DNA from 3 places in the Acidovorax sp. GW458-11-26-14-TSB4 genome. Region 3 is predicted to be linked to each of the others. Evidence: predicted binding sites of a transcription regulator. Region 3 holds the regulator's gene; each other region holds the start of a gene.
The links. The regulator FNR, encoded in region 3, switches genes on or off when oxygen is low (the NO sensors DNR and NnrR bind a similar motif). The targets are predictions, from matches to a motif close to TTGATNNNNATCAA.

Region 1: AC07X5_RS14650 (OmpW/AlkL family protein) is a predicted target of FNR. The motif match lies at 1,119-1,132, and genes of this name have one in related genera.
Region 2: AC07X5_RS20945 (oxygen-binding di-iron domain-containing protein) is a predicted target of FNR. The motif match lies at 1,398-1,411, and genes of this name have one in related genera.

What each region holds. Positions count from the first base shown of each region.
Region 1 is NZ_JBWKYR010000006.1:84,276-86,534, reverse strand. It holds gene AC07X5_RS14655 (LysE family translocator) at 1-382, shown strand, start outside; gene AC07X5_RS14650 (OmpW/AlkL family protein) at 370-984, opposite strand; gene AC07X5_RS14645 (DUF808 domain-containing protein) at 1,291-2,259, opposite strand, start outside.
Region 2 is NZ_JBWKYR010000011.1:43,573-45,831, forward strand. It holds gene msrQ (protein-methionine-sulfoxide reductase heme-binding subunit MsrQ) at 1-503, shown strand, start outside; gene AC07X5_RS20945 (oxygen-binding di-iron domain-containing protein) at 519-1,343, opposite strand; gene lptM (LPS translocon maturation chaperone LptM) at 1,454-1,702, opposite strand; gene cyaY (iron donor protein CyaY) at 1,676-2,005, shown strand; gene AC07X5_RS20960 (penicillin-binding protein 1A) at 2,068-2,259, opposite strand, start outside.
Region 3 is NZ_JBWKYR010000024.1:19,349-21,607, forward strand. It holds gene AC07X5_RS28220 (MBL fold metallo-hydrolase) at 1-418, shown strand, start outside; gene AC07X5_RS28225 (histidine phosphatase family protein) at 396-998, shown strand; gene fnr (fumarate/nitrate reduction transcriptional regulator Fnr) at 1,011-1,730, opposite strand; gene hemN (oxygen-independent coproporphyrinogen III oxidase) at 2,174-2,259, shown strand, end outside.

The DNA of each region.
Region 1 (2,259 bases), on a different contig from region 3:
GCTGGGGCTGCGCCTGCTGCGCTCGCAGGGCGGGCTGGACCTGTCGCAGGCCGGCGGTGCCGAGGGCGCGACGGCCCGCAGCATCTTCGCCAAGTCCTTCCTGGTCGCGGTGACCAACCCCAAGGGCTATCTGTTCTGCTCGGCCCTGCTGCCGCAGTTCATCGATGCCAGCGCGCCGCAGTGGCCGCAGTACGCGGCGATTGCAGTCGTGTTTGCGGGGCTGGATTTCGCGGTGATGCTGGCCTATGCCATCACCGGCGCCAAGGCCGTACAACTGCTGCGCCGCAGCGCTGTGGTCTGGCTGGACCGGTGCTGCGGCGGGGCACTGCTGGCCCTCGCCGGCTCGTTGGCGTTTTACCGCCGCAGCGCTCAGAACCTGTAGCCCAGGCCGATACCGAAGAGAACGGGATCGACCTTGAAAGTGCCCGCCTTCACACCGCCCGCAGACACATCGGTCTGGATATAGACCTTCTTCACGTCCACGTTCAGGTACAGATTCTTGGCCAGCGGAATGTCCATGCCCACCTGCAGCGCTGCGCCCCAGCTGTTCTTGTCGATGCCCACGCCGGCGGGCAGGTGCACGCTGGAGAAGCGTGTGTAGTTCAGGCCAGCGCCCACATAGGGCTTGAAGCCGGGGGCATCGAAGTGGTACTGCAGCAGCAGCGAGGGCGGCAGGTGCTTGAGGGTGCCGATCTTGCCGCCGAGCGTGCTGGCGCGCACGTCGTGCTTCTGCGGCACGGTCAGGACCAGTTCGGCGGCGATGTTCCTGGTGAAGAAGTAGGAGACATCGACTTCGGGAATCACCTTGTCGTTAATCGACAGGCCCAGGCCGGTGGTGTCCTTGTTGGCGCTGTCCAGGTGCACGGCGCGGGCACGCACCAGCCAGGGGCCGTTGGCGTCTTGTACGCCTTGTGCCATGGTGGCGCCGGATGCCAGCGCACAGGCGGCCACCAGGGCCAGTTTCAGCAGCTTGTTGTTGTTCATGGAAGCGATTCGATGCGGTTGAACGGGGACGACCCCCGTGCAGGCATTGGGCCCCCGCGCGCGCCGATGCGCCTTGCCACAGATCAACCATCGGCACCGCTGGCGCGGCGCGCCACCGACCCAGCGCCCAGGCTTCGATCCGGATCAACAATCTGTGCGTCACCCGCGGCGCATGAAACTGGCGCGGCCTAAGCCAGCGCCCCCGCGCAAGGTCCGCCCCGCCGCGCTGGGGGCGTCCCCCTCCCGAATCGCGTAGCGAGTCGAGAGAGGGGTGAAGGCGCGCAGCGCCTCAGGGGGTGCTTCACTTCAGTGCGCGGTCGCGCCCTTGCCACGCATTTTTTGCACGACGGTCACCACGGCCACCACCAGGCCACCCGCGACGATGCCCACCACCGCATTCAGCAGATTGGAGATCAGCCCGCCCCAAAGAGCGCCCGCAGGCCAGGTGCCGGCTGCAGCGCCCGCCCCTTCCACGGCATGGTGCAGCGCCGGAATGCCGTGCACCAGGATGCCGCCGCCCACCAGGAACATCGCGGCCGTGCCGGCAATGGACAAAAATTTCATGAGCCAGGGGGCCGCATTGACGATGCCCGTGCCCAGTGCCTTGGCCACGGCGCTGCGCTTGTTGTTGAGCCACAGGCCCAGGTCGTCGAGCTTGACGATGCCCGCCACCAGGCCATACACCCCCACCGTCATGATCGCGGCAATGCCCACCAGCACGGCCACCTGCTGCGCAAACGAGGCCGTCGCCACCGTGCCCAGCGTGATGGCGATGATTTCTGCCGACAGGATGAAGTCGGTGCGCACGGCGCCCTTGATCTTGTCCTTTTCCATGGCCACCAGGTCCACGGCCGGGTTGGCATTGGCCTGGGCACGGCTTTCGTGCTCGGCCTCGTCCTTGCTCTCGCTGTGCAGGAACTTGTGGGCGATCTTCTCGAAGCCCTCGAAGCACAGGAAGGCGCCGCCGATCATCAGCAGCGGCGTGACGGCCCAGGGGGCGAAGGCGCTGATCAGCAGCGCCGCCGGCACCAGGATGGCCTTGTTGACCATGGAGCCCTTGGCGACGGCCCAGACCACGGGGATCTCCCGCTCGGCGCGCACGCCGGTGACCTGCTGGGCGTTGAGCGCCAGGTCATCACCCAGCACGCCCGCCGTCTTCTGTGCGGCCACCTTGGTCATGACCGACACGTCGTCGGCCATGGCGGCACTCTTCTTGGCCGCCACCTTGGTCATGAGGGCGACGTCGTCGAGGATGGTGGCGATATCGTCCAACAG
Region 2 (2,259 bases), on a different contig from region 3:
CCACCGGTGACTGGACGCTGCGCGCTCTGTGCCTGGTGCTCGCAGTGACGCCGCTGCGGGTCGTGACGGCCACGCCGCAGCTGGCGCGCTTTCGGCGCATGCTGGGCTTGTTCGTGTTCTTCTACGCCCTGCTGCACCTGCTGGGCTATGGCTGGTTCGACATGGGTTTCGAAGTGGCCGACATCGCAGTGGACATCGCCAAGCGGCCATTCATCCTGGTGGGCTTTGCGGCCTTCGTGCTGCTGCTGCTCATGGCGGCCACCTCCTTCAACCGTGCGATCCGCGCGCTGGGCGCCAAACGCTGGCAGACGCTGCACCGCACGGTGTATGCCGTGGCGGGCCTGGCGCTGCTGCACTTTTTCTGGATGCGCGCGGGCAAGAACGATTTTGGCGAGGTGGCGGTGTATGCGGCTATCCTGTCCCTGCTGCTGGGCTGGCGGGTGTGGCAGGCCGCGCGCAGGCGGGCGGTGAAGGCGGGCTCCGCCGCCGCCGCGTCGCGCTGAACCCGTGCTTCGTCGTCAGCCCACGGTGCGCAGGGCGGGGCGCATCTGGCGCGTCACAGGGTCGATATGGGCCGTGGGGACCTGGTAGGCGCGGTCGTCAAAGAGGTCGATGCCGCACATCAGGTTCTCGATCCAGTCGAAGAAGTCGTGGATGGCCCGCTTGCCGAGGATGGGTGCGCCGTGCTGCGGAACGAGCATGGAGATATCGAGCTGCCGTGCCATGCGCACCCACAAGCGCAGGATCTTGTTGGACACCATGTAGCGCCGGTGGAAGCCTTCCATGCGGGGAATGTGTGCAGCCAAGTCCGTGACGGGGATTCTGGCCTCGCTGCCTGACATCATCGAAACCGCCAGGTCGCCGGTGAACAGGATGCGGCTCACCGGGTCGTAGAAGTGGAAGTTGCCCTCCGAGTGCAGGAAGTGCGCGGGCAGCAGCACCAGCTCGTTGCGTCCCAGCGGCAGGTGGCCGCCACTGTCGGGCACGCCGATCACGCGGTTCTCGGTCTTGCCGACCTTGGTGAAGTGGGGCGCGAAACGCTCCCAGACGCGCGAGATCACCAGCGATGCCTTGGTGCTGGTCATCCAGCGGTCCAGCGAGGCAATGATGTCCGGATCGGCATGCGAGGCGATCAGGTAGGACAGCTTGTGCGGCGCGAAGTGCTTGGTCATGCCGATGAACAGCTCATTGAACGCGAGGTTGCCACCCGGGTCGATGATGGCGCCGGTGTCGTCGTCCACGATCAGGAACTGGTTGGCCTGCACTGCCTGCCCATCCTCCTCGATCAGGTCGGTGAACATCAAGCAGGCGTGGTTCTTGTCTCGGTACAGTTCGATGGCCATGGCAATGCTGCGGTGCTAAAGCCGCGACTGTAGGCCGGCGTTGCCGGGCACTGCTTGATGGAGATCAAGCGGTGGGCAATCAGGGGCTCCTCCGGGAGGGAGCCGAAAGGTCAGCGTGCCGTGGAGGCAGGCGCCTGGGGGGGCGACGTGGCTGTAGAAGGTGCCGCTCCCGGCGTGAGCGTTTCGGGCAAGGTGGCGCGCTGGGCGGCCGCGGGGCCGGAGGGCAGGTACAGCGGGCCGCGTTGGCCGCATCCTGCAAGGGCTGCCGCACTGGCAGCAAGGACAACGGTCCTGACTAGAATTTGGAATGCTTTCAACATGCGCAAATTGTAATGACTGACCTTGAATTCCAGGACCATGCCGAGAAACTGCTGGCGGCTGTCGAGCGCAGTTGCGATGAACTCAACGACACGACGGACGCGGACATCGACAACCAGCGCTCGGGCGGGATGATCACGCTGAGCTTTGCCAACCGCAGTCAAATCGTCATCAACCTTCAAAAGCCGCTGCACGAGGTGTGGATGGCTGCCAAGTCGGGCGGCTACCACTACAAGTTCGATGGCTCGACCTGGCGGGATACCAAGGGAGGCGGTGAGTTCTTCGCGCGCCTGACCGAGGATGCGCGGACGCAGTCGGGGATGCCGCTGGTCTTCTCGGCCTGACAGGCCATCGGGCAAAAGACAAGGGCCGCGCAAGGCGGCCCTCGATTCCTGCGCTCTGACCGTCAATTCCTGAACAGGTCGAGAATGCGGTTGCGCTCTTCTGTCGGCGGCGGCGCATGCGGAGCCACATCAGGGCCACCGGTGCTGCGCTGCTGTTCCTCCAGCCCGACGCTGGCGATGCCCGCATTGCGTGCATATTCCTCGTAGAACCATTCGCCGCCGACATTGACCACTCCGGGCGGTACGACGGGCTC
Region 3 (2,259 bases):
CATGGCGGCCGCCCCTGCAGGCATGAAGGGCGCCTTCGAGAACGTGCGCCGCACTTTTGCAACCATGCCGGCCGACACGCTGGTGCAGTTCGGCGCGGGCACCGAAGTGGCGCCAGGCATCCAGTCCGTGGCGGCCTACGGGCACACGCCGGGCCACACCCTGTTCGAGCTCAAGTCCGCCGGCCAGAACTTCTTTTACGTGGCCGACCTGACCAATGTGCCGGCCCTGTTCGCACGCAACCCTGACTGGGCCGTGACCTTCGACATGGACGCCGAGGCCGCGCGCAAGGTGCGGCGCGAGGTGTTCCAGCGCATTACCGCCAGCAATGCCATGCTGGGGGGCTTCCACTTCCCGTTCCCGGCATTCGGGCGCATGGCTGTATCGGGCAATGGCTATGCCTTCCAGCCCGCAGCCTGAGGCGGTGGTTGGCCGGCGCGCCCTGCTGGGCGCAGGGCTGGCGTGGACCACGCTGCATGCCTGGGCCGCCCAGGACACCGAGGCCGAGGCCCTGCTGCGCAAGGGCGGGGTGGTGGCCGCATTCCGCCATGCGCTGGCGCCCGGCACCTTCGATCCACCGGGGTTTCGCCTAGGCGACTGCAGCACGCAGCGCAACCTCAGCGAAGAGGGGCGCGAGCAGGCGCGGCGCACGGGGGCGTGGTTCAAGGAGCGCCAGCTGCAGCCGGCCAAGGTGCTTTCGAGCCCGTGGTGCCGCTGCATCGACAGTGCCACGCTGGCATTCGCCGCGCCCCAGGTGTGGCCCGCGCTGGGCTCGCCGCGCGGCGCGCCGGAGACCACCGGTACCAGCCACCTGCGCGAGCTGCGCCAGGCGCTGGTGGCCGCCTCGGCACGGGGCGGTAGCTTCGAGGCCTGGTTCACGCACATGTTCGTGCTGTCCGATCTGGCCAGCAGCAACACCAGCTCGGGCGAGGCGCTGATCCTGCGGGCCGACCGCAGCGGCAAGACCGAGGTGCTGGCCCGCCTGCAGGTCCAGGCTTGAACGCCTGACGGCTCAGCTACACGTCTGCGAGTTCACGATGCGCTTGAGCGCGTCCGTATCCAGGATGCGCACATGGCGCTGCTTGACCTCGACGATGCCTTCCTCGACGAACTTGGAGAAGGTGCGGCTCACGGTTTCGAGCTTGAGGCCCAGGTAGCTGCCGATTTCCTCGCGCGTCATGCGCAGCACCAGCTCCGACTGCGAGAACCCGCGCGCATGCAGGCGCTGCACCAGGTTCAGCAGGAAGGCGGCCAGGCGCTCTTCGGCGCGCATGCTGCCCAGCAGCAGCATCACGCCGTGCTCGCGCACGATCTCGCGGCTCATGATCTTGTGCACATGGTGCTGCAGGGCGGTGACCTCGCGCGAGAGTTCCTCGATGCGGTCAAACGGCATCACGCAGACCTCGGCATCTTCGAGCGCCACGGCGTCGCAGGTGTGGTGGTCGTTCACGATGCCGTCCAGGCCGATGATCTCCCCCGCCATCTGGAAGCCCGTCACCTGGTCGCGCCCGTCCTCGGTCGCCACACAGGTCTTGAAGAAGCCGGTGCGGATGGCGTACAGCGAGGTGAAGGTCTCGCCATTGCGGAACAGCGTGCCTCCGCGCTTGACCTTGCGCCGCGTGGCCACGATCTCATCGATGCGTTCCAGCTGCGCGTCGTTCAGGCCCACGGGCATGCACAGTTCGCGCAGGTTGCAGTTGGAGCAGGCGACTTTGATGGTGAGCGGGTTCATGGGCGCAGCAGCAACAGGTTGGGGGAGCGAACGGATCGCATCCGCAGGGTGGAGCGTGGTGGTGGCTGACATGCATCAAATTGTGGGCCCTGTGGGCCTTTCAACACTTGATCCAGGTCAAGGACGGGGGACGGGAGCTGCGGCAAAGTTCATAAGAACCTGCTGACGCCTTATTTCGGGTCGCGCAAGTACCTTGTCAGGATGGGTTGCTAGGCGCAGTGCGCAGCCAATAGTTCAGCTATTGGCAAGCGCTGCAACGACGCAGACCGCCTGACAAGGCACTTGCCCGAGGGGTTGGGGTGAAATCGGGCGATTGTGGGCGCAAGTCGCTTGCATGGGCATGGGCCCATGCGGCGCACCTTGCACCCGCACTCATCCCGATTGCACCCCAACGCGACCCGAAATAAGGCGTCAGCAGGTTCTCAATAAGGAATTCCCCCGAAATGACCGCTGTGACGCCCGAACTCCTGACCCGTTTCGACGTGCCGGGCCCCCGTTATACCTCCTACCCCACGGCCGACCGCTTCGT